Regions from separate parts of the Amycolatopsis sp. NPDC021455 genome, predicted to be linked through region 1. Evidence: riboswitches for the same ligand, from Rfam matches in the RefSeq annotation. Region 1 holds a riboswitch; the other holds the start of a gene.
What was found. A riboswitch is a leader RNA that binds a small molecule or an ion and turns the genes downstream of it on or off. The one in region 1 is predicted to bind S-adenosylhomocysteine.
Positions count from the first base shown of each region.

Region 2: another riboswitch for S-adenosylhomocysteine. It lies ahead of metH (methionine synthase); the one in region 1 lies ahead of ahcY (adenosylhomocysteinase).

Region 1 covers NZ_JBFACT010000029.1:1,603-16,174, reverse strand. The annotation lists gene AB0G28_RS27875 (roadblock/LC7 domain-containing protein) at 1-377, shown strand, start outside; gene AB0G28_RS27870 (DUF742 domain-containing protein) at 386-769, shown strand; gene AB0G28_RS27865 (ATP/GTP-binding protein) at 744-1,370, shown strand; gene AB0G28_RS27860 (styrene monooxygenase/indole monooxygenase family protein) at 1,390-2,616, shown strand; gene AB0G28_RS27855 (Ku protein) at 2,691-3,563, shown strand; gene AB0G28_RS27850 (hypothetical protein) at 3,682-3,891, shown strand; gene AB0G28_RS27845 (metalloregulator ArsR/SmtB family transcription factor) at 4,138-4,470, shown strand; gene AB0G28_RS27840 (cation transporter) at 4,467-5,123, shown strand; gene AB0G28_RS27835 (hypothetical protein) at 5,208-5,363, opposite strand; gene ahcY (adenosylhomocysteinase) at 5,496-6,956, opposite strand; S-adenosyl-L-homocysteine riboswitch at 7,040-7,117, opposite strand; gene AB0G28_RS27825 (GNAT family N-acetyltransferase) at 7,184-7,441, opposite strand; gene AB0G28_RS27820 (hypothetical protein) at 7,518-8,201, opposite strand; gene AB0G28_RS27815 (diiron oxygenase) at 8,258-9,136, opposite strand; gene AB0G28_RS27810 (TetR/AcrR family transcriptional regulator) at 9,224-9,895, shown strand; gene AB0G28_RS27805 (hypothetical protein) at 9,901-10,188, shown strand; gene AB0G28_RS27800 (hypothetical protein) at 10,219-10,491, shown strand; gene AB0G28_RS27795 (DNA polymerase IV) at 10,623-11,648, opposite strand; gene AB0G28_RS27790 (DUF3040 domain-containing protein) at 11,665-11,928, opposite strand; gene AB0G28_RS27785 (cobalamin-independent methionine synthase II family protein) at 12,188-13,249, shown strand; gene AB0G28_RS27780 (LysE family translocator) at 13,200-13,607, opposite strand; gene ribA (GTP cyclohydrolase II) at 13,885-14,496, shown strand; gene AB0G28_RS27770 (MarR family transcriptional regulator) at 14,497-14,572, opposite strand, start outside.
Region 2 covers NZ_JBFACT010000039.1:57,902-72,473, forward strand. The annotation lists gene metH (methionine synthase) at 1-3,090, opposite strand, end outside; S-adenosyl-L-homocysteine riboswitch at 3,105-3,183, opposite strand; gene AB0G28_RS32410 (TIGR03619 family F420-dependent LLM class oxidoreductase) at 3,442-4,296, shown strand; gene AB0G28_RS32415 (ATP-binding protein) at 4,312-5,418, opposite strand; gene AB0G28_RS32420 (response regulator transcription factor) at 5,415-6,071, opposite strand; gene AB0G28_RS32425 (serine hydrolase domain-containing protein) at 6,158-7,315, shown strand; gene AB0G28_RS32430 (sugar porter family MFS transporter) at 7,410-8,795, opposite strand; gene AB0G28_RS32435 (cellulose binding domain-containing protein) at 9,111-11,804, shown strand; gene AB0G28_RS32440 (NAD(P)-dependent alcohol dehydrogenase) at 12,141-13,142, opposite strand; gene AB0G28_RS32445 (HAD family hydrolase) at 13,167-13,868, opposite strand; gene AB0G28_RS32450 (carboxymuconolactone decarboxylase family protein) at 13,865-14,572, opposite strand, start outside.

The sequences.
Region 1 (14,572 bases):
AGGTGCACGGCGTCAGCCACGCGCTGATCATGAGCGTGGACGGCTTCCCGCTCACCGCGTCGGACTCGGTCGGCGAGGCCGAGGCCGAACAGCTCGCCGCGATCGCCAGCGGCCTGCTTTCGCTGGCCGGCAACAGCGCGGCGCTGTTCGGGAAGGGCACCTGCGAGCAGATCATCATCCGGCTGACCCACGGCTACTTCCTGTTCATGGGCATCGGTTCCGGTGCCGGACTCGCCGTGCTGACCTCGGGCGAGGCGGACATGAAGGTGGTCGCCTACGAGATGACCCAGTTCATCACCAACGCCGGCCACGCGCTCACCCCCGAGGTGCGCGCGGAACTGCGCCAGGTGCTGACCGCGCGCCGGCCCCGGGCGTGAAGGAGGTGATGTCCGTGTCCACCGTGTCCGAACCCGACAGCCCTCTGGTGTGGCGCAGCCGCCGGATCCGGGCGTACGCGCTCACCGGCGGCCGGACCAGCACGCGTCACCAGCTGCTGGTCGAGACGCTGGTTTCGGTGCCGCGGTACGACCCCGCGCTGAGCGACGCGCTCATGCCCGAGTCGCGCTCGCTCTACGAACGCGCCCGGACGCGGTGCTCGATCGCCGAGCTGTCGGTCGGGCTGGACCTGCCGCTCGGGGTGGTGCGGGTGCTGATCGGGGACCTCGCCACCCAGGGCGCGGTCTTCGTCCACCCGACCGCGCACGCCTACCACCACGACACCAACGTGCTCGAGAGGATCCTTGATGGGCTCAAGCGGCTCCCCGCCTGAGGGCGATCTGCTGGCGATCTCCGCGAAGATCGTCGTCGCCGGGGGCTTCGGTGTCGGCAAGACCACGTTCGTCGGGTCGGTGTCGGAAGTGCCGCCGATGAGCAACGAGGCGTGGATGACCGAGGCGGGCGCCGGCGTCGACGAGATCCCGCCCGGCGGCAAGTCGACCACGACCGTCGCGATGGACTTCGGCCGCATCACCCTGCGCCCGGACCTGCTGCTGTACCTGTTCGGCACGCCGGGCCAGGCGCGGTTCTGGTTCCTGTGGGACGACCTGAGCCGGGGTGCGCTCGGCGCCGTCGTGCTGGTCGACACCAGCCGGATCGACGAGTCGTTCGCGGCGATCAACTACTTCGAGAACGACTCCGAGCTGCCGTTCGTCGTGGCGGTCAACCAGTTCGAGGGCAAGCCGGTGCACGACCTCGAAGAGGTGCGCGACGCCCTCGCCCTCGACCCGGCCGTCCCGCTGGTCACCTGCGACGCCCGGGACCGCGCGTCGACGATCGCCACCCTGACCGAACTGGTCGGCCACACGCTGTCGCTCGCGGTGCTCTCCGGCCCGGCCGGCCGCGAGCTCGCCGGCAGCGCCCCGCACGCCTGAGCAGGAGGAGAAGAGCCGCATGCGCAAGGTCCTGGTCGTCGGTGCCGGGCAGTCCGGCCTGCAGCTGGCCCTCGGGCTGCAGGCGAAGGACTACGACGTCACGGTGATGTCCGCGCGGACCCCGGAGGAGATCCGGGGCGGGCGGGTGATGTCGACGCAGTGCATGTTCCACGACGCCCTGCAGCACGAGCGGGACCTCGGGCTGAACCTGTGGGAAGCCGGGACGGTGAACGTCGAGGGCATCGGGATATCGGTGGCCGCGCCGGACGGCGGCCGCGCGCTCGACTGGTTCGCCGAGCTGGACCACCCCGCGCAGTCGGTCGACCAGCGGGTGAAGATGGCGGGCTGGCTGGAGCTGTTCGAAGACCGGGGCGGCAAGCTCGTCATCCACGGCGTGATGACGTCCGAACTGGACGCGCTGGCCCGGCTGTACGACCTGGTGATCATCTCGGCGGGCAAGGGCGAGCTGGTCCAGCTGTTCGACCGCGTGCCCGAGCGGTCGCCGTTCACCCAGCCGATGCGTGCGCTTTCGCTGGTCTACGCCCACGGGGTGGGCCCGCGGCCGGAACACCCGGACAAGCCGGGGGTGCGGTTCACCATCGTCCCCGGCGTCGGCGAGCTGTTCATGATCCCGGCGTACACGCTGAGCGGCAACTGCGACATCCTGTTCTTCGAAGGCGTGCCCGGCGGGCCGCTGGACTGCTTCGACGACCGCCCGGGCCCGGACGAGCACCTCGCGCGCCTGCTCGACCTGATGCGGCGGTTCGTGCCGTGGGAGTACGAGCGCTGCCGCGACGCGGAGCTGACCGACGCCAAGGCGACGCTGGCCGGCGGGTACACGCCGGTGGTCCGCAACCCGGTCGGGACGCTGCCGGGCGGCGCGACGGTGCTGGGCATGGCCGACGTCGTCGTGGCCAACGACCCGATCACCGGGCAGGGCTCGAACAACGCGAGCCACTGCGCGGCGACGTACCTGGACGCGATCCTGGCCCACGGCGACCGGCCGTTCGACGCGGCGTGGATGGACGCCACCTTCGAGCGCTACTGGGAGTACGCCGGGCCGGTCACCGAATGGACCAACGCACTGCTCCTGCCGCCGCCCCCGCACGTGCTCGAGATCCTCGGGGTCGCCGGCCAGAATCCGGCCGTGGCCCGGCGGCTGGTCAACGGATTCGCCGACCCGACGGACTTCCGGCACTGGTTCATGGACCCCGCACTTTGGGAGAAGTACCTGGCAGAGGTCTAGATCGGACTGTCGCCGGGGCACTATTCGGGCTACGGTTGTCACGTAGCGTGAAGGCGACCTCGGAGGTACGTGGCATGCGGGCGATGTGGAAGGGCTCGGTGTCGTTCGGGCTGGTCAGCATCCCGATCCAGCTGTACGCGGCCACCGAGAACAAGAACGTCTCCCTGCGCCAGGTGCACGAGGCCGACGGCGGGCGCATCCAGTACAAGCGGTTCTGCACGATCGACGGCGAGGAAGTGCCCTACGCCGAGATCGCCAAGGGCTACGAGCTGCCCGACGGCGAGATGGTGGTGATCACCGACGCCGAGATGGCCGAGCTGCCGCTGCCCACCCAGCGCACGATCGACGTGCTGGAGTTCGTGCCGCTGGAGTCGATCGACCCGATCCAGTACGACCGGACCTACTACCTGGAGCCGCAGAAGAACGCGGTGAAGCCGTACGTCGTGCTGCGGGACGCGCTGCACAAGTCGAGCCAGGTGGCCATCGCGAAGGTCGCCGTGCGGCAGCGGGAGAGCATGGCGGTGCTGCGCGTGCACGCCGACGTGCTGGTGATGACGACGATGTTGTGGCCGGACGAGGTCCGCGAGCCCGACTTCCCGTTCCTGCGCGACGACCCGCCGCAGATCCGGCCCCAGGAGCTGTCCATGGCCGGGTCGCTGATCGACTCACTGGCCGAGCCGGTGTTCGAGCCGGAGAAGTACAAGGACCACTACCGCGAGGCCCTCGAGGAGATGATCGAAGCCAAGGTCGCGGGGGAGGAGACGACCAAGCCCGCCGCGGTCACCGCCAAGGCCGACGTCGTCGACCTGATGGCGGCGCTGCAGGCCAGTGTGGACGCCGCGAAGAAGTCGCGTCAGTCCTCTTCGGAGCAGTCCGATGAGGACGCCAAGCCGGCGGCTGCGAAGAAGAAGCCGGCGGCCCGCAAGCGGGCCCCGAAGTCCGCTTGAGCCACCGGCGTCCGTCACGGAAGGGTGATCGGTCCGACACGCCGTCCCGCTGCCGCGTCCGCGTGCTTTCCGGGCCTACCTTGAGGTCCTGAGCACGATCGCGGAAGGGTGGCCCGTCATGGAATGCGCCTCTTGTGACGCGGGGATCGATCACTGCCACGGCACGCTGGTGATCCACCCGGAAGGCGGATTCACCGAGTGCACCGACGCGGCCTGCGGGGACGGTGACCGCGTCCGGCACGCGCTGATCGTCGACTGCCGGGCCCTCGCCAACGGCTGCGGGTGCGTGGCCGTGCCGCGGAAACCGTTGCTGCGCAAAGTTTCCTGAGCCTCCCGCCAGGATCCGTGAAGGCCTTCCCGCCGGGCTTCGCCGCCCGCCGGGGAGGCCTTCACGGCGTTCGGACGGCGTCAAGGGCGTAACACGATCGTGTATGCAGCTGTGTACACGGGCTTGGCAATGTGCTAACACTAACGGGGTCCTTCGGCTCTCCCTCCCCCTCGGAGCCGGAGGACCCTTTATTTTCCCGGGTGTCCCGGGAGCGGACATGTCAGTGTCTGATGTACAGTTCACTGCATGGTGACCTGTGAAACGCGGGAGGCGGCGCTCGCCCGGATCGGGCGAGCCCTGTCCGATCCGACCCGCTGCCGGATCCTCACCGCGCTGCTCGACGGCCCGGCCTACCCCGGGCGCCTGGCCGCGGAACTCGGCCTGAGCCGGTCCAATGTGTCCAACCACCTGTCGTGCCTGCGGGGCTGCGGGCTCGTCGTGGCCGGCTACGAGGGCCGTCAGGTGCGCTACGAGATCGCCGACGCGCACCTGGCCCGCGCCCTGCGCGAACTCGTCCAGGTCGTCCTGGCGGTCGAACCACGGGAAGACTGCGAGGACGAGCCGGTGGGGGCGCGATGAAGCCGGAACCGGCCACGAAGACCTGTGCGGACGGCTGCTGCGCGCCCTCGGTGGTGTCGCCGGACCGCCGGGCGGTCCTGGTGCGCCGCGTCCGGTTGCTGGTGGCGGCGACCATCACCTACAACGTCGTCGAGGCCGTCGTCGCGCTGACCGCCGGTGCCGCGGCTTCGTCCGGAGCCTTGATCGGCTTCGGGCTCGATTCGGTGATCGAAGTCGCTTCGGCGGTCGCGGTCGCTTGGCAGTTTTCGGGTGCCGACCCGGAAGCCCGCGAACGGCGGGCAATGAAGGCGATCGCGATTTCTTTCTTCGCGCTCGCGATTTACGTGACGGCCGAGGCCGTGAGTACTTTTTTCACGGGCGCCGCGCCGGAAACTTCCCGGACCGGAATCGTGCTCGCGGCCATTTCGCTCGCGGTGATGCCCGCCCTCTCCGCGGCGCAGCGCCGGGTCGGGCGGGAGCTCGGCTCGGCCAGCGCGGTCGCGGATTCGCGGCAGACCCTGCTGTGCACTTGGCTTTCCGCCGTCCTGCTGGCGGGGTTGCTGCTCAACGCCCTGTTCGGCTGGTGGTGGGCCGATCCGGCCGTCGCCCTGGCCATCGCCGCCGTGGCGGCGAACGAAGGCCGGACGGCCTGGCGCGGCCAGCACTGCTGCTGACGCGCGCCAGGCCGTGGCGAGGTCTCCCTAAAACCAGCGGCGCGAAGCGCCTCCGTTGAGGGTGGTGGTGGGGAGGAAGGCGGATCAGTACCAGTGCGCCCGGCCACCGATCCGGCGGCCCGTGCCGCCCAAGATGGCCAGTGCCACGCCGGCCACCGCGAGAATGATACCGATGGTGTACAGCACCGGGATGCCCACGATGAACCCGATGACGAGGAGAATCACACCGAGAATGATCACTTGACACACTCCTTCGCATGAGACCCGGCCCGGCTCCGTGCCGTCCGGGCGGATGCGCTCTCGACCGGAGGATGGCCAGTTTCCCGATAAACCAAACTACGGCGAATGGAGCAACCTCGGATCAAACCCGGATCAGTACCGATAGTGATCGAGCTTGTACGGACCCTCGACGTCGACGCCGATGTACTCCGCCTGCGCCTTCGTGAGCTTGGTGAGTTTCACCCCGAGCGCGTCGAGGTGCAGCCGGGCCACCTTCTCGTCGAGGTGCTTCGGCAGCCGGTGGACGTCGGTCGCGTACTCGCCGGGCTTGGTGAACAGCTCGATCTGCGCGATGGCCTGGTTGGTGAAGGAGTTCGACATCACGAACGACGGGTGCCCGGTCGCGTTGCCCAGGTTCATCAGCCGTCCCTCGGAGAGCACGATGATCGCGTGGCCGTCCGGGAACGTCCACTCGTGCACCTGCGGCTTGATCTCCTTCTTCACCACACCCGGCAGCTTCGCCAGGCCGGCCATGTCGATCTCGTTGTCGAAGTGCCCGACGTTGGCGACGATCGCGTTGTGCTTCATGCGGCTCATCTGGTCCGCGGAGATGATGCCGAAGTTGCCGGTGGTGGTGATGAAGATGTCGCCGGTGGCCACCACGTCGTCGAGCTCGACGACGTCCAGTCCGTCCATCGCCGCCTGCAGCGCGCAGATCGGGTCGATCTCGGTGACCGCGACCCGGGCGCCCTGCCCGCGCAGCGCCTCGACCGCGCCCTTGCCGACGTCGCCGTAGCCGCAGACGACCACGCGCTTGCCGCCGATCATCACGTCGGTGGCCCGGTTCAATCCGTCCACAAGGGAGTGCCGGATGCCGTACTTGTTGTCGAACTTGGACTTCGTCACGGAGTCGTTGACGTTCATCGCGGGGAAGAGCAGCTCGCCGTCCTTGGCGAGCTTGTAGAGCCGCTTGACGCCGTTGGTGGTCTCCTCGGTGACGCCGCGGATCTCCTTGGCCATCCGGGTGAAGCGGTCGCCGTCGGCCGCGAGGCTCGCGCGGAGGGTGTCGAGGATGATCCGGTACTCCTCCGGGTCCTCTTCGGACGGTTGCGGCACCGCGGCCGCCGCTTCGAACTCGACTCCCTTGTGGACGAGCAGGGTGGCGTCGCCGCCGTCGTCGAGGATCATGTTCGGCGCCTGGCCGCCGGGGAAGGCGAACAGCTGGTCGGTGCACCACCAGTACTCTTCGAGCGTCTCGCCCTTCCACGCGAACACCGAGGTGCCCGCCGGGGCGTCGACGGTGCCCTCCGGGCCGACGACGACCGCGGCGGCGGCCTCGTCCTGGGTGGAGAAGATGTTGCAGGACACCCAGCGCACCTGCGCGCCGAGCGCCACCAGGGTCTCGATGAGCACGGCGGTCTGGACGGTCATGTGCAGCGACCCGGCGATGCGGGCCCCCTTCAGCGGCTGGGCCGCGGCGTATTCCCGGCGGATGGCCATCAGGCCGGGCATCTCGTGCTCGGCCAGCCGCAGCTGGGTACGGCCGGCGTCGGCCAGCGAGAGGTCGGCGACGGCGAAGTCGAGGCCATTGCGGGTCTGCAGTTTGTCACTCATTTTCGGTGCACTCCGGAAATCGTCGACGGAACGCTCGGGAGGCAGCGCGGAAGTCCTTGCGGACAACGAAAAAGGCACCTCCCTCGCGGGAGGCGCCCTTGGAGTCGTGGTCCGGGCCGAGCGTGGCGGAAGAGAGTTCCGTCGCAGCGCCTCTCGGCCCGGAACCAGGATGGCAAAGCCGCGCCGACGCTGTCAAGCGAGGGGGCGAGCCAGGAGAAGAAGGGGGTTCAGAGCAGATGCGCGCGTCGCCAGACGCCTTCGACGACTGACCCGCAGCGTTCGTAGACCCGGCGGGCGCCGGTGTTGCGCCCCAGCACGCGCAGCGTCATCTTGCGCGCGCCACGCTGCCGCGCTTCGGTCACGGCGGCGTCGACCAGCTGTCGTGCGATGCCGAGCCGCTGCTGCTCGGCGACGAGGAAGTTTCCGGGCCGCGCGTCCTCGTCGAAGAAGGGCGTGCCAGGCGGGGGTGCCGGCGCGGAGGACACGACCGAGGTCCGGCTGCGCTGGTCGATCTCGGCGAGCGCGGCTTCGTCGTCGATGTGCGCGGTGCGGATCGGCCGATCACCGGCTCAGTGTTCCCCAAGCCTCCTTGACGATCCCGGCGAGCTCCCGCGGGTCGCCGTTGCCCTCCCTGCTCAGGGTCCGGATCGTGACGGTCAGGGCCGGCCCGCTGCGCTGGCAGCTCGTGACGAACGACTGGTCCGGATCCGGTGTCGAGCCCAGTGCGGCCGGGTCGTTGTGCAGCAGGCACTGGACATCGCCGACGCGGACGAGTTCGGTGTCCGGCTTGGCCATGCCGAGAGCCTGGGCGTCCTGGTACGGGGCGAACAGCTCCGGCGAGGGCGCGCGCACGGCGATCAGCTGGAATCCGCGGGCGAACTTGTCGTCCCGATACTCCTGGACGACCGCGCCCGCCCCACCGTAGGCCGCCGACACGGCGGCGCCGGTCTCCCGGTCGGCCTTCTCGACGCGGGCGATCATGGACTGTCCCTTCACCTTGTCGAGCTTCGCGATCGCCTCCTCGGCCCGGCTGAGCCCGCCCAGGTTGGCCGGCGCGGCCGGGGCCTGCCCGCTCGGGCCGCCGAGCAGGCTCAGCACCAGCCATGGCACGCCGACCAGGAACGCGCCGGCGAGGACGCCGATCAGGCCGACGGCGACCGGGCGGGCGAGCAGCGGGCGACGCGGTTCCGGCTGCGGCACCGGTACCTGCTGCGGTGGCGGTTCGAGCGGGAAATCTGCGGTCACCCGGAAATCCTGGCGCAGTTCGGAATGTCCCGGGAAGGCATTTTTGCGGTCACCGCTCAGAGCAGATGCGCGCGCCGCCAGACGCCTTCGGAGCGGCCGCCGATCAGGCCCGCTTCGCGCAGGAACGGCACGATCTTCTCGGCCATCCAGCGGCGCGTCCGGTGGAAGTGCGGGTTCGCGAGCGCCGCGGCCCGGCCTTCGTGCGGGTCGATCCCGACGCTGCGGTAGATCCGCGGGTCGACCATGCTGTCGACGACGCCGTAGGCGACGAGCGCGGTCCGCAGCCGGTGCCGCCGCAGGCTCGCCTTCGACAGCTTCGGTGTCTCCCGCAGCACCTCCTCCTTGGCGAACCGGACATGCCGGGCCTCCTCGACGACGTGGATGCGGTTGACCGAGCGGATCAGCGGCTGGATGCCCTCGTCGTCCATCATCGACCGCTGCAGCCGGTCGGTGGTCTCTTCGGCGACCAGCACGGCGGCGAACATCGACGGCCCGGTGGCGGTCGCGCCGAACACCTTCGCGGCGCGGTGCACGACCTTCGGGACGCCGTAGCGCGGGACGCCGAGGCGCTCGGCGGTGCGGGCGAACATCACCGAGTGCCGGGTTTCGTCGCCGATCTCGGTGAGCGCGTACTGCGCGTGCTCGGTGCGCGCGTCGAGGTCGAAGACGTAGCGGGCGAGCAGGTGCATCAGGATGATCTCGAACCACAGGCCGACGCTCATGATGCTGGCGATCTCGTGCTTGGACAGCTCGATCCGCTGCTCGGGTGTCAGCTTCGCCCACAGATCGGTGCCGTAGAGCGACACGCGCTCCAGCGGCATGTACGCCTTGTCCTCGGCGAGCGGCGCGTCCCAGTCGACGTCGACGTACGGGTCGTAGGAGTTCTTCGCGGAGCTCTTGAGCAGACGAGCCGCGATGACGTCCCGGTCGCTCATGGCCGCCTTCAAAAGTAGGGGGTACGCGACGTACTACTTACTTCGGGGAGCGTACACCGCCCGCCCCGTCCTGAGTAGGCTTCCGCCGTGACCAAGGTCGACGGACGGGCGGCGCGCTGGGCGGGCCAGCAGGAGCGGCGGCGCGCGGAGTTCGTCGACGCGGCACTGGAGGCGATCGCCGAGCACGGCCCGGACGTCTCGACCGAGCAGATCGCCGAACGCGCCGGCGTGGCCCGCACCCGCCTGTACCGCCACTTCGACGGCGCGGCCGACCTCCAGCGGGCGATCGCCCGCCGCGCGGCCGAGCTGGTGACCGCCGAGCTGGCGCCGCTGTGGCACCCCGAGGGCTCACCGAACGAGATGATCGCGGCGGCGATCTCGACGCACCTGCGCTGGCTGACCGAGCACGCCCAGCTGCACCGCTACCTCGTCCGGACGCTGCCGGCCACCCCGGAGGGCGCCGCGGACGTCCGCGGCACCATCGCGCGGCACCTCAGCGCGCTGTTCACCGGCTACCTGACGGCGTTCGGCCTCGACCCGGCGCCGGCGGACACGATCGCGTTCGGCCTGGTCGGGTACGTCGAGTCGGCGACGACCCGCTGGCTCGACCACCCCGGCACGCTCACCCTGGACCAGCTGACGGCCCAGCTGACGGGCACGATCTGGGCGATGCTGGACCACACGCTGCGGGCCGGCGGCGTCGAACTGGACCCGGACCGGCCGTTGCCGTTGCCGGACGAGCTCACGGACGGGAGATAGTCGTCGTGGTTGCAGCCGACGACGTGGACGGCGAGGGCAGATCGGTCCGGCCGGAGTTCGACTCGGTCGGCGTCGGCGTCGCCGAGGCTGGTGAAACCGAAGACGTCACGGCCGGTGGCGTGCCGGTCGTCGAAACGGGAGCCGGCGCCGCCGCATGCTGTTCCGACGAGTTCGGTCGATCGTGGTGGGTGGTCGGCGTGTGTTCCGGGGGCTTGCTGGGGCTGTCCGATGGTGTGCTCGAAGACGCCGGTGCCGGCGACTGGCTTGTCGCCGGGGTTGTCGTTCCCTCCTGAGGCTTCGAGCTGCCAAACAGCAGATAGTAGATGAGCGCGGAGGCTCCGGCCAGCGTGATCAACAGCGCCACTTTTGTCGTGGTGTCTATTCTCTTTTTCGAGGTGCTTTCTCTGTCGTACCTCACGGAAAGTCGACTGCCGTTGGATTTCGACCTGGAAGAATCGCGATCGATCGTCGCGGTGAGTTTGTCTTTTCTGTCGACGTCTTGCGTCGTGTTGTCGTCGCTCACGACCGATCGCTCCTTGGCTCCCGCAAGGTTCTCGCTGGTGAACCTTCCCCGGCAAGGTAGCGCGGACGGCTGAAACACGTTCGGGGGACCCCGGTGACCGATCGGTCCACTTCAGACTCTTGTGGTTTGTCAAGTTGGATTCGCTCGGTCGAGTTCACTCATTGGCGTGGTTTTTTGGAGTCGGTCTTCCTGGAACCAATGGCTTTAGTCCTCGCGCGGGAACTCGGCCCGCACACCCAGGAGCCGCACCGCGCGGGTCAGCTCGAACATGCCGAGCACCTCCTGCGCCGCACGGCCGATCTCGGCGGCGTCCGACGTCGGCTCGGGCAGGGTGACGCTGTGCGTGTGGGTCAGGAACGGCACGAACCGCACCTTGACCGCGACCCGCGCCGCCGGCCTGCCCTCGTCGAGGACGTCCTGGGCGACGCGCTTCGCCAGCGCGGAAACCTCCGACGCCATCTCGGCCGGATCCGTGAGGTCGCGCTGGAAGGTCGTCTCGCGGCTGCGGGACCGGGCCACCCACGGCGTCGCGCTGACGTCGGCGTCGCTGATCCCGCCGCCGAGCAGCCGCAGCCAGGGGCCGGTCTTCGGGCCGAAGCGCGCGGCGAGGGTCGCCGGGTCCGCGCCGGCCAGGTCGAGGACCGTGTGGATGTCCATTTCGGCGAGCTTCTTCGCCGTCTTGCCGCCGATGCCCCACAGCGCGTCGGTCGGGCGCGCGGCCATCACGTCCCACCAGTTCTCCCGGGTGAGCCGGAAGATCCCGCCCGGCTTCCCGAACCCGGTGGCGAGCTTGGCCCGCAGCTTGTTGTCGCCGATCCCGACCGCGCACGACAAGCCCGTCTCGCGCGCCACCGCCTCCTTGATCGCCACCGCCAGCGCCTCGGGGTCGGCCGTCTCCGCCCCGACGAACGCCTCGTCCCAGCCCAGCACCTCGACCACGACCGGCAGCTCCCGCACCGCCGCCATCACCCGCGCCGACACCTCGAGGTAGGCGTCCGGGTCACTGGGCAGGAAGACGGCGTCCGGGCAGCGCCTGGCGGCGATCCGCAGCGGCATGCCGGACTGGACGCCGAATTCGCGGGCCTCGTACGACGCCGTCGCGACGACGGCGCGCTCGGCCGGGTCGCCGTTGCCGCCGACCACGACGGGCCGTCCGCGCAGCTCCGGGTGGCGGGCGATCTCGACCGCGGCGATGAACTGGTCGAGGTCGACGTGCAGGACCCACTTCACGCCGCCCAGTCTCGCCTCAGATCCGGTGCCGCGCCACGTGCGTCCAGACCGTCCCGGTGAGGGCGATGATCCCGCAGAGCGTGACGCCGGGATCGGGCAGCACCAGCCCGAGGACCAGCAGCGTCACGGCGATGGCGTCGAAGACGATCAGGAGGGCGCTCCGGAACGCGCGCGACTTCGGGCGCCTGCCGTCGCGCAGCGCGGCAGCCAGATCGGGGTCACTGAGCTCGAGACTGCGCTCGATCTTCTCGAGCTCGGTGCGATCGTGGTGACTGAGCATCGGGGGTACTCCTTCGGCGCCGAACCCGCCGTATCGCCGTAGCGAATACCCAATCGTCCTCCCGGCGAACCGCCGAACGCCTTCTCATTTCGTGCTTTTTTCTGGTCCGACCGGGTGATACGCGCTCGGTGACCGCGTTCTGCCACGTTAAGTTGCCCCTCGAACGTGTCTGGTGACGGCCCGGACGACTGTGGGGACGCTCGGTGTGGCCGGTTTCTCCCTGTGTGCCCGGGTTCCCTTCAAGCAGCCGGAGGACCCCATGACCTTGCCCACCGAACCGATCGGCAGCATCCCGCGGCCGGACTATCTCCTCGACGGCCTCGGCGAGTTCGCCGCCGGGCGGATCGATGCCGCGGCGCTCGCCGAGCTGGAGAGCCGGGCGCTGGCCGACACGCTGAGCCGGTTCGAGGAGACCGGCTCGCCGGTGCTGACCGACGGCGAGCAGGGCAAGCCGAGCTTCGCGACCTATCCGCTGGCGGGGCTCGACGCGCTGGCCCCGGACGGCGTCGTCATCCCGTTCGCCGACGGGCACACCCGGCAGCTGCCGCGGCTCACCGCGGGCCCGTTCCGCTACGCGACCCACGCGGACTCGTACCTGACGCGGGCGAAAGCGCTCACGGACAAGCCGGTCAAGCAGGCGGTGATCGCCGCGTCGGCCCTCTCGCTGATCTACCCGGGCGACGGCATCGACGGCTACCCGCGGGAGCGGTTCGTCGCCGACCTGGTCGATGCGGCCGAAGCGGACATCCGGGGCAGTCTCGAAGCGGGTGCCGACAGCGTGCAGATCGACTTCACCGAGGGACGGCTGTCGCTGAAGCTTGACCCGTCCGGCGGGCTGCTGCGGCAGTTCGTCGACCTCAACAACGCCGTGCTGGACCGGTTCACGGCGCAGGAGCGCGCGAAGATCGGCGTCCACACCTGCCCGGGCGGCGACCAGGACTCCGTGCACAGCCTCGACGTCGACTACGCGGGCCTGCTGCCGGCGTTGTTCGACCTCCGGGCCGGGCGCTTCTACGTCGCGCTGGCCGGCGAAGGCGACCCGGAGCGGACGCTCGGGCTGATCGCCGACCACCTCAAGGCCGACCAGCGGGTGTTCGTCGGCGTCACCGACCCGATCGACCCGCGGGTGGAGACCCCGGAGGAGGTCCGCGACCGCGTCCTGGCCGCGGCCCGGATCGTGTCTCCCGACCGGCTCGGCACCTGCGACGACTGCGGGTTCTCGCCGTTCGCCGACGACACGTCGACCTCGCGCGACACCGCGTTCGCGAAGATCAAGGCCCGGGTCGAAGGGACGCGGCTGGCGTCGGAAAAGCTGGGCTGAGGTCGCCGAAGAACCGGCGCAGGGCGCCGACCACGCCGGCAAGGGTGCCGAACCACAGCACCGTGCCGGCGGTGGCGATCGCGGTGAGTTCGACCGTCCGCGGGGTGGCGCCGTCGGCGGGCAGGAACTGGGGGAGCAGTGCCAGGTAGTACACGGCGACCTTGGGGTTGAGCAAGTTGGTGAACAGGCCCTGGCGGAAGGCCGTCCGGGCGGTGAGCGGCCGCGTGCCGTCGCCGTCGCCGAGGTCGCGGTACTCGCCGCGGCGGACGGCCAGCCAGGGCTTGACGCCGAGGAACACGAGGTAGGCGGCGCCGGCGAGCTTGACGACGGTGAACGCGATCGCGGACGCGGTGAGCACGGCGGCGACGCCGAGCGCGATGGCGGCGGACCCAGGTGAACACGCCGAGCGCGATCCCCGCGCCGGCGGCGATCCCGGCGCGCCTGCCGCCGGTGAGCGAAGAGCGCGTGACGACGACGAAGTCCGGCCCCGGCGACATCGCCCCCAGCACGACGACCAGCAGGAACGAGGCGGCGGTGGCACCGGGGAGCGTGCCCCGAGGGTACCGGCCGCCGTCGATGTTCGAATTTGAACTTCGTGTAGGGTCGATCTTGTGGGTGACTCGAGGGGTGAGGACATGACGGCCGTGGTGCGGACGCGGGTGCGCATTCCCCTGCGGCTCGACGGCGGCGTCGCGGTCGACGCCGAGGCCGTCACGTTCCGCGGCCTGGCCGACGGCGGCGAGCACCTGGCCTTCGTCCTGGGCACGCCCGGCGAGGTGCCGCTGGTGCGGCCGCACTCGGAATGCCTCACCGGCGACGTCTTCGGGTCCGCGCGCTGCGACTGCGGCCCGCAGCTGGCCGAAGCCGTCGCGCGGATCTCCGAGGCCGGCGGGTACCTGCTGTACCTGCGCCAAGAGGGCCGTGGAATCGGCCTGTACAACAAGCTCGACGCGTACGCGCTCCAGGACGGCGGCCTCGACACGTACGCCGCGAACGCCGCGCTCGGCCTGCCCGAGGACGCCCGCGACTACACCGTCGCCGCGCAGATGCTGGGTGCGCTCGGCGCCGGCCGGATCGACCTGCTGTCCAACAACCCGGACAAGGCGGCGCAGCTGCGGGCGGCCGGGATCGCGGTCCGCGACCGCGTGCCGACCGGGGTGTTCGCGACCGAGAGCAACGTCCGGTACCTCCGGGCGAAGGCCGAGCAGACCGGCCACACGCTCACCCTTCCCGGCCTGGCCAGCTGATCAGGCCAGGCGCTGGGCGGCCGCCGCGGCGGGGCCCGTCGTGAGCTTTTCGAGCAGTCCGATCAGGACCGTCCGC
Region 2 (14,572 bases), on a different contig from region 1:
GCGGTTCGCGCGGTCTTCCGGCTTCGCCGTCTGCTGCCGCAGCATGGGGAACCGGACGTGCGAGTACTCGCCGTCGAGCAGGATGTCGTCGCCTTCGCGGTGCGCGGGCCAGTACGCGTACGCGCCCTTCGCGGTCAGGCTGCCGTCGGCGATGATCTGGTCGAGCAGCGTGTTCGCGTCGTCGAACAGTTCCCGGGCGACCGGCTGGTCGAGGATCGCCGGGTACTTGCCCTTGAGCTCCCACGCCAGGAACAGGAACTGCCAGTCGACCATCTCCCGCAGCTCGGCGATCGACGGCGTGAGCACACGGACCCCGGTGAACAGCGGCGCCGGCAGGTCGTCGAACGCCACGCGCTCGGGGTTCGCGCGGGCCTGCTCGAGGCTGAGCATCGGGCGGCGCTGCTTGCTCGCGTGCTGCTCGCGCAACACCTCCTGCTCGGCCCGGTTCTTCTCGGCCAGCACGATGGAGCGGTCCGGGTCGAGCAGGTCGGACACCACACCGACCACGCGCGAGGCGTCCAGCACGTGGACCGTCGCGTTGTCGTAGGCCGGCGCGATCTTGACCGCGGTGTGCTGGCGGGACGTCGTGGCGCCGCCGATGAGCAGCGGCATCTTCAGCCCGCGCCGCTGCATCTCGGTGGCCACGGCGACCATCTCGTCCAGCGACGGCGTGATCAGCCCGGACAGCCCGACCGCGTCGGCGCCTTCGGTGACCGCGGTGTCGAGGATCTTCCCGGCCGGCACCATCACGCCGAGGTCGATGACCTCGTAGTTGTTGCAGCCGAGCACGACGCCGACGATGTTCTTGCCGATGTCGTGGACGTCGCCCTTCACCGTGGCGAGCACGATCTTGCCCTGCCCGCCCGTCGACGCCAGCCGGCCCTCCGCGCGGGCCTTCTCCTTCTCCGCCTCCATGAACGGCTCGAGGTAGGCGACGGACCGCTTCATCACGCGCGCGCTCTTGACCACCTGCGGCAGGAACATCTTGCCGGAGCCGAACAGGTCGCCGACGATCTTCATGCCGTCCATCAGCGGGCCCTCGATGACTTCGAGGGGCCGGGCGAACTGCTGCCGCGCCTCTTCGGTGTCTTCCTCGATGTAGTCGACGATGCCGTGCACGAGCGCGTGCGAAAGCCGCTCCGCCACCGGGCCTTCGCGCCACGACAGGTCCACGACGCGCTTGGTGCCGCTGCCCTTGACGTTTTCGGCGAAGCTCACCAGCCGGTCGGTGGCGTCTTCGCGCCGGTCGAACAGCACGTCCTCGACCAGTTCCAGGAGGTCCGCCGGGATGTCCTGGTACACCGCGAGCTGGCCGGCGTTGACGATGCCCATGTCCAGCCCGGCCTTGACGGCGTGGAAGAGGAACGCCGAGTGCATCGCCTCGCGCACGACGTCGTTGCCGCGGAAGGAGAACGACAGGTTGGAGATGCCGCCGCTGGTCCGGGCGCCGGGACAGCGCTCCTTGATCCGGGGCAGCGCTTCGATGAACGCCTTCGCGTAGCCGTTGTGCTCGGCGATGCCGGTGGCGACGGCGAGGACGTTCGGGTCGAAGATGATGTCCTCACCGGCGAAGCCCGCCTGCTGCGTCAGCAGGTCGTACGCGCGGGCGCAGATCTCGACCTTGCGGTCGGCGGTGTCGGCCTGGCCCCGCTCGTCGAAGGCCATCACGACGACGCCGGCGCCGTAGTTCCGGATGGTGCGGGCCTGGGCGAGGAACGGCTCCTCGCCCTCCTTGAGGCTGATCGAGTTGACCACGCCCTTGCCCTGCACGCAGCGCAGGCCGGCTTCGAGCACGCTCCACTTGGAGCTGTCGACCATCACCGGGATCCGGGCCACCTCGGGCTCGGTGGCGATCAGGTTGAGGAACGTCGTCATCGCCTGCTCGGAGTCGAGCAGGTCGGCGTCCATGTTGACGTCGAGCAGGTTGGCCCCGCCGCGGACCTGCTCCAGCGCGACGTCGACGGCGCCCTGGTGGTCGCCGGACTCGATGAGCCGCCGGAACCGCTTGGACCCGGTGACGTTGGTGCGCTCGCCGATCATGACGAACCCGGTGTCGGCGCCGATACCGAACGGCTCCAGCCCGCTGAAGCGCGTGTGCGTGCGCGGAGCCGGTACTTCGCGCGGCCTGACGTCCTTCGCCGCGGCGGCGATCTTCTCGATGTGCGCCGGTGTCGTACCGCAGCAGCCGCCGACCAGGTTGACCAGGCCGTCCCGGGCGAACCCGCCGAGCAGCCCGGCCGTCTCCTCCGGCGTCTCGTCGTAGCCGCCGAACGCGTTCGGCAGCCCGGCGTTGGGGTGGCAGGCCACGTAGGTGCCGGCGAGCCGGGACAGCTCCTCGACGTGCGGGCGGGCCTCCGCCGCGCCCAGTGCGCAGTTGACCCCCACGATCAGCGGTTTCGCGTGCTCGATCGAGGTCCAGAACGCCTCGACGGTCTGCCCCGACAGCGTCCGGCCGCTCAGGTCGACGATGGTGACGGAGATCCACAGCGGCAGGTGCGGGGCGACCTCGCGGGCGGCGGCGACCGCGGCCTTGCAGTTCAGCGTGTCGAAGATCGTTTCGATGAGCAGCAGGTCGACGCCGCCTTCGGCGAGCCCGGCGATCTGCTCGGCGTAGGTGGCCTTGACCTGCTCGAAGGTGACGGCGCGGTAAGCCGGGTCCTCGACCTTCGGCGACAGGCTGAGCGTGACGTTGAGCGGGCCGATCGACCCCGCGACGAACCTGCCGCCCGCTTCGTCGGCGGCCTGGCGGGCCAGCTGCGCGCCGCGGACGTTCATCTCGTGGACGTGCGCCTGCAGGCCGTAGTCGGCCTGGCCGATGCTGGTGGCGGTGAAGGTGTTCGTCGTGGTGATGTCCGCGCCCGCGGCCAGGTACCGGCGGTGGACGTCGAGGATGACGTCCGGGCGGGTGAGGTTCAGCAGGTCGGGGTCACCGGTGACGTCGTGGGTGTGGTCGCCGAAGCGGTCGCCGCGGTAGTCGGCCGGGGTCAGCCCGGCGCCCTGCAGCATGGTGCCCCAAGCGCCGTCGAGCACGGCCACCCGCCGGTCGAGCAGCTCACGCAGACGCGTTCCGGACTCGTGCGGGGTGTTCACCGGCAGCCTCCCTCGGTCGGGAGGCGCCCTTGGTTGGTCATTCCCGGCCGAGCGTGGCGGACCCGGTGGTCCGTTGCAGCGCCTCTCGGCCTGTGGTCGAGAGTACTGGAACCGGCCCGTCGCACGCCATCCCGGTGCGCCGCGGCGTCCACCCACTGGGACACCGTCCGTCCACAATGGATTATCCGAGTCACTCCACACCTCCGTCGGCCGATCACGCGCACCTGCGGGCACCGAGTGTGCCAGCCCGATATCGAGCACCTCTGAAGGTCACTCAAGGTAGCCGACCATTCCCGGAGCGCGACGGCCGGGCGGCTTGAAAACTGAAACACGTTCTAATACGCTCCGCGGGTGGACTACGGAATCGTGCTGTTCACCAGCGACCGGGGCATCACCCCGGCGGCCGCGGCGCGCGCCGCGGAGGCCGCCGGGTTCGCGACCTTCTACGTCCCCGAACACACCCACATCCCGGTGAAGCGCGCGTCGCCGCACCCGCGCACCGGCGACGCGTCCCTGCCCGACGACCGCTACAGCCGGACCCTCGACCCGTGGGTCGCGCTCGCGACGGCGGCCGCGGTCACGACCCGGATCCGGCTCTCCACCGCCGTCGCCCTGCCGGTCGAGAGCGACCCGATCACGCTCGCCAAGACCATCGCGAGCCTCGACCACCTCTCCGGCGGCCGGGTCACGCTCGGCACCGGGTTCGGCTGGAACGTCGACGAGCTGACCGACCACGGCGTGCCCGGCAACCGGCGCCGCACCGCGCTGCGCGAGTACCTCGAGGCGATGAGTGCACTGTGGACGGAGGAGGAAGCGTCCTACGACGGCGAGTTCGTCTCCTTCGGACCGAGCTGGGCGTGGCCGAAGCCGGTCCAGGCCCACATCCCGGTGCTGCTCGGCGCCGGCCCGACGGAGAAGACGTTCCGCTGGATCGCGCGCCACGCGGACGGCTGGATCACCACGCCGGCCGACAGCGACCTGGACGGGCACGTGGCCCTGCTGAAGGAGATCTGGGCCGCCGAAGGCCGCGAGGACGCCCCGCGGATCTGCGCGCTCGGCGAGCGACCGGACCCGGAACGCCTGGCACACCTGGCTGCCCTGGGCGTGACCGAGACGATCTTCGGTCTCCCGGACCGCGCGCCGGAGGAAGTCGAAGCCTGGATCGGGCGGCTCGCCGGGAAGCTCACGCTCGCCCCCGCGCACTGAGCCTTCCGGTACGGCTCATCCGGCGTGCCCGGCGGACGGGAGGTGGACGACGACGTCCAGGCCGCCCGCCGGCCGAGCGGCGATGGCGATCTCACCTCCGTGTGCGGTCACGATCGCGTCCACGATGGACAAGCCGAGGCCGATCCCGCGGCCGGGGTGGATCCGTGCGCCGTCGCCGCGGACGAACGGCTCCCGGAGCCGGCCGACGGTCTCCGGCGCGATCGGCACGCCACTGTTCCCGATGCGCAGGAACACCCGCCCGTCCGTGCCGCCGGTGGCGACCTCGACATGGCCTCCGGAACGGTTGTGGCGGACGGCGTTGTCGACCAGGTTGCCGCACATCCGTTCCAGCAGGACCGGTTCACCTCGGACCGGTGCGGGCCGCAGGTCGGCTCGCACGGTGAGGTCCACGCCGTCGAGGCTGTTCGCCACGACCTCGGCGAGGTCGACGCGGTGCCGGCGGCCGGCGCCGGCCTGGCTGCGGGCCAGCACCAGGAGTCCGTCGAGGATGTGCCGGCTCCGCTCGACGGCGGTCCGGACGTCGCCGGTCATGGCCAGCAGTTCTTCGGTACCGGGCCGGCTGTCGAGGGTGACGTCGATGGCGATGCGCATGGTGGTCAGCGGGGTCCGCAGCTCGTGGGCGGCGTTGGCGGTGAACATCCGCTGGCTCGCGAGCACCCGGTCGCGCTCGGCGACGCCGTCGGAGATGCGGTCCAGCATCCCGTTGACGGTGGCGGCCAGGGTGGCGAGCTCGTCGGCGGGCGCGGTGACCGGCACCCGCTCGGACAGGTTCTCCGCCGAGAGGCGCCGTGCGGTGGCGGAGATCGTGCGGAGGGGCCGCAGTACCCGCCCGGCCACCAGCCATCCCACGACCGCGGCGAGCGCGGTCACCACCACGAGCGCGATCGCGGCCTGGGTGACGAAGTCGGTGAGGGTGACCGCCTGGATCGAGGGCGGCAACGGCGGTATCCCCGCCGGCCCCGGTGCCGGGCCGAGGGTGATGACCGAGACCCGATGACCGCCGTTCCCGCGCAGCAGCAGGTAGGTGAGCGTGGTCAGGAGGGCGCCGGCGGCGAGAACCAGTGCGGCGTAAAGGATCGTGAGCCGGCCGCGGGCGGTCACGGGACGATCCGGTAGCCGGCACTCGGCACGGTCCCGACGAGCGGCGGGTCGCCGAGCTTGCGCCGCAACGTACCGACGGTGATCCGGACCGCGTTGGTGAACGGGTCGGCGTGCTCGTCCCATACCTTGTCGAGCAGCGTTTCCGCGCTCACCACCGCTCCTCCGGCGGCGAGCAGGTGCTCGAGCACGCCGAACTCCTTGGGCGTCAGGTGCAGGAGCCGGCCCGCGCGTTCCGCGGTGCGCCGTGCCGGATCGAGCACCACGTCGCAGGCACGCAGGACCGGCGGAATCGCGGGCGTGCTGCGGCGGGACAGTGCCCGTACCCTGGCGACGAGCTCGGAGAACGCGAACGGCTTGCCGAGGTAGTCGTCGGCGCCCAGCGTGAGCCCCTCGACCCGGTCCTCGACCGTGCTGGACGCGGTGAGCATCAGGATCCGCGCCGCGCCCCGCCCGGCGAGCTCGCGGCACACCGCGTCCCCGTGCACCACGGGTAGATCCCGGTCCAGGACGACGACGTCGTAGGGCGTGACCACGCACTTGTCCAGCGCGGTGCGCCCGTCGGACGCGACGTCGACGGCGAACCCGTGCTTACGCAGGCCGACCGCGACGTACTTGGCCAGCGGTTGTTCGTCTTCGACCAGCAGCACCCGCACGCGGGCAGTGTCCCGCGCGCGACATATGGATCACGTATGGGCCGGCCATCGGTCCTCGATCGGCCGTGCTCGGTAGACCTTCGGCCATGACCACGACACGACGATCCGTCCTGGGCCTGCTCGGCGCTTCCGGTGCGATGCTCGCCACCGGCGCCGTCGCCGGAGCGGCCGCCGCCATCCCCACCTCCGTCGACGTGCGCGCGTTCGACCGGTTCGTCAGGGAACAGGCGGCCATGGACGCGTTCTCCGGCAGCCTGCTGCTGGTCCACCGGGGACGGCCCGTGCTGGCCAGGTCGTACGGCCGGGCCAACGACACCGCTCCCAACGGCCCGGACACCCTGTTCGCCATGGCCTCGGTGACGAAGCTCTTCACGGCGGTGGCGATCGCTCAGCTCGCGCAGGCCGGCAAGATCGCTTACACCGGCACACTGGGCACTTATCTGAGCGGTTTCCCCGCCGGGATCGCCGACACCGTGAAAGTCCACCACCTCCTCACCCACACGTCCGGCCTCGGCGACACCTTCACGATGCCCGGGTACCTGGAGGAAGCGCTCACCTGGACCGAGGTCGACCAGGTGATGAACGGCACGACGGACTACATCCGGCGGACCTCACCGGAGTTCGCGCCGGGAGCCGGGTCCCGCTACAGCAACGCCGGCTACCACCTGCTCGGCGCGATCGTGGCCCAGGTGTCCGGGAAGTCCTACTACGACTACGTGCGTGAGCACGTGTTCCGTCCGGCCGGCATGACCAGCACGGACTTCCACACCAGGCCACAGTGGCACACGGACCCCCGCATCGCCCACCCCTACGCGAAACAACCGTCCGGCGGACGCGCCGACACGATCGACCAGCGGCTGTACGTCGGCACTCCCGCCGGCGACGCCTTCACGACGTGCGCCGACATGGCCCGTTTCGCGTCCGCGCTGCAGGGCTCGAAGCTGCTCGACCGCGCCTTCACCGGCATCACGCTGAGCGGCAAGGTGCCACCCCCGTCGCAGCCGGGCCCGCCGCCCGGCCGGACGCCCGGGGCTCCGCACGTCGCCTTCCAGTGCTACGGCCCGGTGACGCTGCTGGTGAACAACCAGTGGGTGACGGGCCACGGTGGCGGCGCTCCCGGCACGTCGACCGACTTCCAGATGTACCCCGGCACCGAGTGGGTGACGGTGATCCTGAGCAACTACGACTACGACGGCGGGCCCCCGCCGGTCGTGATGAAAGCGCGCGACATGATCACCGCGTGACTTCCGAGTACTCCCCGCACTCCGACGCGGAACAGCACACCGAACCGGCGGGACACGGACGAATCCGTGCCCCGCCGGTGTCCGACTCCCCGGGTCAGCTCTTGACCGCGACCCCCTGCCGCGCCCGGAGGTCGAGCTCGATCTGCTCCAGCGTGCGGCCCTTGGTCTCCGGGACCAGCCACTTGGTGAGCACGAACAGCACGACGTTGATCCCGGCGAAGACGAACATCGAGCCGCCGATGCCGAGGGACTTCGGGTCGGAGATGAGCGGGAACACCGCGCTCACGATGCCGGTCGACGCCCACAGGACCACGCTGCTGACGCCCATGCCGGTCGCGCGGTACTTCAGCGGGAAGACCTCGGACATCATGACCCAGACGACCGCGCCCCAGCCGAGCTCGTAGCCGACCAGGTAGAGCACCATCATCACCAGCATCAGGATGCCGCGCGTGCCGGTGTCGTGGACGTTCAGCACCACGAGCCCGGCCGCCACCAGCGTGATCACCATGATCACGTTGCCGATGAGCAGCAGCGGCTTGCGGCCCCAGCGGTCCACCACGAACACGACCCACGCGGTGAACAGGAACTTCGTGACACCGAGCAGCACGCCCGACAGCAGCGCGGCCTGCGTGGCGAAACCGAGGCCGATCAGCATCGTCGGGAAGTACGCGTTGATCGCGTTGACGCCGCTGAACTGCTGGCCGATCGCGAGCAGCAGCGCCACGACCAGCATCGGCCGCACGAACCCGGAGAACAGGTCGCGGATCCGCGGCTTGTCCTCGGTGTCGAGCCGGATGACCTCGTGGATGGTCGCGATCTCCTCATCGAGGTTCACGGTGTTGCCGTGCGCGCTGGCCAGCACCCGCCGGGCCTCGTCCTCCTGGCCGTTCTTGACCAGCCACCGCGGCGTCTCGGGCAGGAACACCAGGCCGACGAGCAGGATCACCGCGGGCACGATCGCGCCGGCGAACATCCACCGCCAGGCCGAGACCGGGCCGAGCCAGTAGCTCACCAGGAACGCGATGAGGATGCCGAGCACGATGAAGATCTGGTTCAGCGCGCCCATCGCGCCGCGCAGCCGCGCCGGGGCGAGTTCGGACAGGTACGTCGGGACGGTCGAGGAGGAAAGGCCGATCCCCAGCCCGATGACCAGGCGCGAAAGCACCAGCAGCACGAACGTCGGGGAGAAGCTCGCGGCCAGCGTGCCCACGATGACGATCGCCGCCGCGACCATGATCGTGCGGCGGCGGCCGAGGGCTTCGTTGGTGCGGCTGGAAAGCAGCGCGCCGACGATCGCGCCGACCGACAGGCTGGCGGTGATCACGCCCTTGTCCCAGCTGGTCAGCGCCCACAGTTTCCCGATGAACGGGAGCACCCCGGAGATCACGCCGAGGTCGTAGCCGAAGAGGATGCCGCCGAGCGCACCGAAGAAGTACAGGGTGGTCCGGCCGATGTGCCGCGCCGGGGCGGTTTGCGTCATTGCCTGGTCGCCTCTTCCGTAGATCCAATACAGCGTAGGTCCAGTCCAGCCAGCGGCCACCACACTCACACGCCGCAAAATGGCGGGCAAGAAGATCCGTGATAACAATTCAGAAACCTGATCGCCGTTCACATATATGATTCCGACAAATCCGGCTCCCAGTCCACTGTGGACAGTGTCGGACGCCGAAATCGTCGAACGCTTTACAACGCTCGGAACGCTGGCTTACCTTCCCCTGGAAGCGCTCCCAGAGTTGTGGAGGCAGACGTGCACAACGCCGTGCGAAGCCCGCGTTCCCGTTCACTGAGACGACTGGTGGCGAGCACGCTCGCCCTCGCCCTGCCCGCCGCCGTCGCGGTACTGGCCGGCGCGCCGGAGTCCCCCGCCGCCCCCGCGCCGTACACGTGGCGCAACGCCGAGATCGGTGGTGGCGGGTTCGTCCCGGGAATCATCTTCAACCAGACCGAACCCGGATTGGCCTACGCCCGCACCGACATCGGCGGTGCGTACCGGTGGAACGCCTCGACCGGGCGCTGGATCCCGCTGCTGGACTCGGTCGGCTGGACCGACTGGGGCCACAACGGCGTCGTCAGCCTGGCCACCGACCCGGTCGACCCGAACCGCGTCTACGTCGCGGCCGGGATGTACACCAACAGCTGGGACCCGAACAACGGCGCGATCCTCCGGTCGGCCGACCGCGGCGCCACCTGGCAGGCGGCCGCGCTGCCGTTCAAGCTCGGCGGCAACATGCCCGGCCGCGGCATGGGCGAGCGGCTCGCGATCGACCCGAACCGCGACAGCGTCCTCTACCTCGGGGCCCCCAGCGGAAACGGGCTCTGGCGCAGCACCGACTCCGGCGTCACGTGGGCGAAGGTGACCAGCTTCCCCAACCCCGGCAACTACGTGCCCGACCCGAGCGACACCACGGGCTACCAGAGCGACAACGAAGGCGTCACCTGGGTGACGTTCGACCCGACGACCGGCAGCCGCGGCAGCACCACGCAGACGATCTACGTCGGTGTCGCGGACAAGCAGAACACCGTCTACCGCAGCACCGACGGCGGCACGACGTGGGCGCGGCTGGCCGGCCAGCCCACCGGGTACCTGGCGCACAAGGGCGTCCTCGACGCGGCCGGCGGCTACCTCTACCTCGCCACCAGCGACACCGGCGGCCCCTACGACGGCGCGAAGGGCGACGTCTGGAAGTACGCCACCAAGACCGGCACCTGGACGCGGATCAGCCCGATCCCCTCCGACAGCTCGGACGACTACTTCGGCTACAGCGGCCTGACGATCGACCGGCAGCACCCGAACACGCTGATGGTCGCCACCCAGGTGTCGTGGTGGCCGGACGTCATCTTCTTCCGCAGCACCGACGGCGGCGCCACCTGGACCCGCATCTGGGACTTCTCGAGCTACCCCGACCGGTCGCTGCGCTACACGCAGGACATCTCCTCGGTGCCCTGGCTGACCTTCGGCACCCAGCCCGCTCCCCCGGTGCCGTCGCCGAAGCTCGGCTGGATGACCGAGTCCATGGAGATCGACCCGTTCGACTCGAACCACCTGCTGTACGGCACCGGGGCGACCATCTACGGCACGTCCGACCTCACGAAGTGGGACAGCGGCGGGAAGATCACGCTCAAGCCGGTCGTCGGCGGCCTCGAGGAGACCGCGGTGCTCGACCTGATCAGCCCGCCGTCGGGCGCTCCCCTGCTGTCCGCCCTCGGCGACATCGGCGGGTTCCGGCACGACAGCCTCGACGCCGTGCCGGCCACGATGTACACCCAGCCGGTCTTCACGACGACCACCAGCCTCGACTACGCCGAGCTGACCCCGGCGACGATCGTGCGGGTGGGCACGCTGGACCGGAGCGCCCGGCCGAACGACAACCGGATCGCCTTCTCGACCGACGGCGGGAAGAACTGGTTCCAGGGCGCCGAGCCGGGCGGGAACGCCGGCGGCGGCACGGTGGCCGCGGCCGCCGACGGCAGCCGGTTCGTCTGGAGCCCGGACGGCGCGAACGTCAGCTACTCCGTCGGCTTCGGCAACTCCTGGACGGCGTCGGCCGGCATCCCGGCCGGTGCGGTGGTCGAAGCCGACCGCGTCGACCCGAAGCGGTTCTACGGGTTCGCCGCCGGCAAGTTCTACGTCAGCACCGACGGCGGCGCGAGCTTCACCGCGACCGCGGCGAGCGGGCTGCCGACTGGTTCCGCGCACTTCAAGGCGATTCCGGGCGTGAAGGGCGACGTCTGGCTGGCCGGCGGTTCCGGCACGACCTACGGTCTGTGGCACTCCACCGACTCCGGAGCGTCCTTCACGAAACTGGCCGGGGTCGCCGAAGCCGACAACATCGGGTTCGGCAAAGCCGCGACCGACCGGACGTATTCGACGTTATACACCATTGCCAAGATCGGCGGGGTGCGGGGGATCTTCCGGTCGGACGACGCGGGTGTGTCGTGGACGCGGATCAACGACGACCAGCACCAGTACGGCAACATCGGGGCGGCGCTGACCGGGGATCCGCGGGTGTACGGCCGGGTGTACGTCGGCACGAACGGGCGGGGTGTGATCATCGGCGACTCCGGCGGCGGTGAGCCTCCGCCGCCCACGACGACCACGACGACCACACCGCCGCCGACCACCACGACGACACCCACACCGCCCACCACGACGACGCCGGTGCCGTCGGGGTCGTGCACGGCCGCCTACACGATCACCAACCAGTGGCAGGGCGGGTTCCAGGCCGGGGTGAAGATCGGGAACACCGGCACGGCCCCGGTGAACGGGTGGACGGTGACGTGGTCGTTCACAGGCGGCCAGAAGGTGACGCAGGCGTGGAACGCCCAGGTCACCCAGACCGGCGCGGCGGTGTCGGCGGCGGACGCGGGCTGGAACCGGGTGGTGCCGGCGGGCGGCAGCGCGGAGTTCGGGTTCACCGGCAGCTCGGGCACGGCGAACGACAAGCCCGCGACGATCTCGCTGAACGGGCGGCCCTGCACCACGTCCTGACGAAGTCCGTGAAGGCCTCCTTACCGGCTCTTATGGCCGGTAAGGAGGCCTTCACGGACTTCGGGTGAACGGGCGGAGGGGGTTTCAACCCACCCCCAGGCGGTTGAAACCCCCTCCCCGCGCCGCCGGCCGGTCGCCCGGCCCGAGCAGCCGCAGCCTGCTCGGGCCCGGTGCCGGCGGTGACCCCCACTCTTCCCGTTGCGCCCGGCAGCCGCCATTCCTGTCGAAACGCGACTTTTTCGGCCCATCACAACCCGGCTGAGCTGCGGAAACAGCGTCTCGTGGTGCCGGAAATACCCAGCGGGACGGCCAAAAGTTATCCGGGCGCCGCGGCCCTCATCCGTGCTCCAGGACGACCTTCCCGATGTGGGTGCCGGACGCGAGGTGTTCGAGGGCGCCGGCGACCTCCTCGAAGCCGAACCGGCGGTCGATCACGGGCTTGAGGCCGGTGTGTTCGATGGCCCGGTTCATCGCCTGGAACGTCTCCCGGGAGGCGTTGGTGAGCCCGCGCAGGGTCAGCTGCTTGACCAGGACGAGGATCGGGTCGGCGCCGCCTTCGTGGGTCAGCACGCCGGCGACGCTGACGTGCCCGCCGTAGCGGGCGGCGATCAGCGACTGGCCGATCGTGCCCCCGCCGCCGACGTCGACGACGTGGTCGGCACCGCCGCCGGTCAGCTCGGCCACGGCGGCACCCCACTCCGGGGTGGCCGTGTGGTCGAGGGTCTCCGTGGCGCCGAGCGCGCGCAGCCGCTCCAGCTTCGCGGCGGAGCCCGACGTCGCCACGACGTGGGCGCCGCCGAGCGCGGCGAACTGCAGCGCGAACGTGGACAGGCCGCCGCTGCCCAGGGTGAGCACGGTCTGGCCGGGCACCAGCCCGCCTTCCTCGACGACGGCACGCCACGCCGTCACGCCGGCGCTGGGCAAGGTGGCGGCCTCGGCGTAGTCGAGGTGCGCGGGCACGGCGACGAGGGCGTCCTCGGCGAAGACGGCGTACTCCGCGAGCACGCCGTCGAGCGTCCCGGCCAGGTCGTCCGCGGTCTTCTCGGGTGTGCCGGGGCCGGACAGCCACCGCGGGAAGTACGTCGCCGCCACCCGGTCGCCCGCGGTCCACGCGCGCACGCCGTCGCCGACCGCGACGACCTCGCCCGCGCCGTCGGACAGCGGGACGACGTCGGGCTTGACCGGCTTCGGGTAGAACCCCTTGAGGATCATCAGGTCGCGGGCGTTGACCGCCCACCCGAGCATCCGGACCAGCACCTGGCCGGGACCGGGTTCGGGGACGTCGCGCTCGCCCAGGACGAGCTCGGTGCCGGGCCGGGGCAGGGAAAAGTACTTCACGGCGGCTCCAGGGGTGCGGGTGGGCTAACGGGGCCAGTGTGTCGAAGTCGCGAGCTCCCGGTCGACGGTTCGCAGCAGCTCCGGCGTCAGTTCGGCGAGCGAGGCCGCGAAGTGCCGTACCCCGCAGGCGGTCATGAACTCCCGCTGCCGCGCGTGGGCGGGGCTCGCGGGGAACCCGACGAAGCCGGCGCCGTGCGCGCGGGCGTCCTCGGCCACCCGGCTCACGTCGTCGGCGAACACGATCTCGTCGAAGGCGACGCCGAGCACGCGCCGGGCGATGTGGTCGACGCCCGGGCGGTGCTCGTTGATGCTCACGTACGGCACTTCGGGGTCGAGCAGGTCCACGAAGTCACCGAGGTACTCGTCGAAGGTGTGCTCCCGCGTCCGGCCGCCGTAGCAGACCAGCCGGACCGGGAGCTTCGCCAGCGCCTCCAGGCAGTCCCGCACGCCCTCGGCGACGCGGATCGGGTGCTCCGCCAGGTACTCCTGCCGCGCCGCCCACAGCTGTTCCAGGGTCTTCTCCGGCGGCTGGCCGAGGCCGCAGAGCCGGGTGATCTTCTCCGCGACGACGATGTCGCGCAGCCCGATCACGTCCCGCTCGGCGTCGGCGTCGTACCCGCCGCCGTGATCGGTGACGAAGCGGGCGATCACGGCCAGGTAGGTGTCGTCGACGAGCACGCCGTCGCAGTCGAGCGCGACCGCGCGGAGCTTCTCGAACCCGGTCACCGCTGGGCGAAGACTTCGCGCGCGGCCGCGACGGCGTTGAGCGCGGCCGGGAACCCGCAGTAGAACGCCAGGTGCAGCACGGTTTCCACGACCTCCCGCTCGGTGCCGCCGACGTTCAGCAGGCCGTGGATGTGCACCTTCAGCTGCGGCAGCGCGGTCCCCAGCGCGACGCACGCCGCGATCGTGACGAGCTCGCGCCGGCGCAGGCTCAGGTGGGGGCGGGGGTAGATCTCGCCGAAGGTGAACTCGACGATGTAGCGGGCCAGGTCGGGGGCGATGTCCTGCAGCGCCTCGGCGACCTTCTCCCCCGCGTCGCCGTCGATCGCCTTCATCGCGGCCAAGCCGCGTTCGTAGCGGTCGGCGATGCCCGCCCACGGCGGCGTCTCGGCGGTTTCGGACTGCGGAGGTTCCTCGTCCGGCAGGCTCTCGAACAGCGTTTTGAGCTGCCCCAGCGCGTTCAGGGTCGCCGGGAACCCGGCGAACGAGCTGACGTGGATGACCGCCTCGACCAGCCCGCGGCGGGTGCAGCCGACGGTGAGCGCGGCCTTGGCGTGGAACTGCAGCTGCGCACCCGCGTAGCCGAGCGCGGTGAGCGCGGCGACCGTCACCAGCTGCCGCTCCGGCAGCGGCAGGCCGGGCCGGTGGTAGACGTCGCCGTAGATGAACCCGACGCACTGCTCGCCGAACTCGGCCTCCCCGATGCT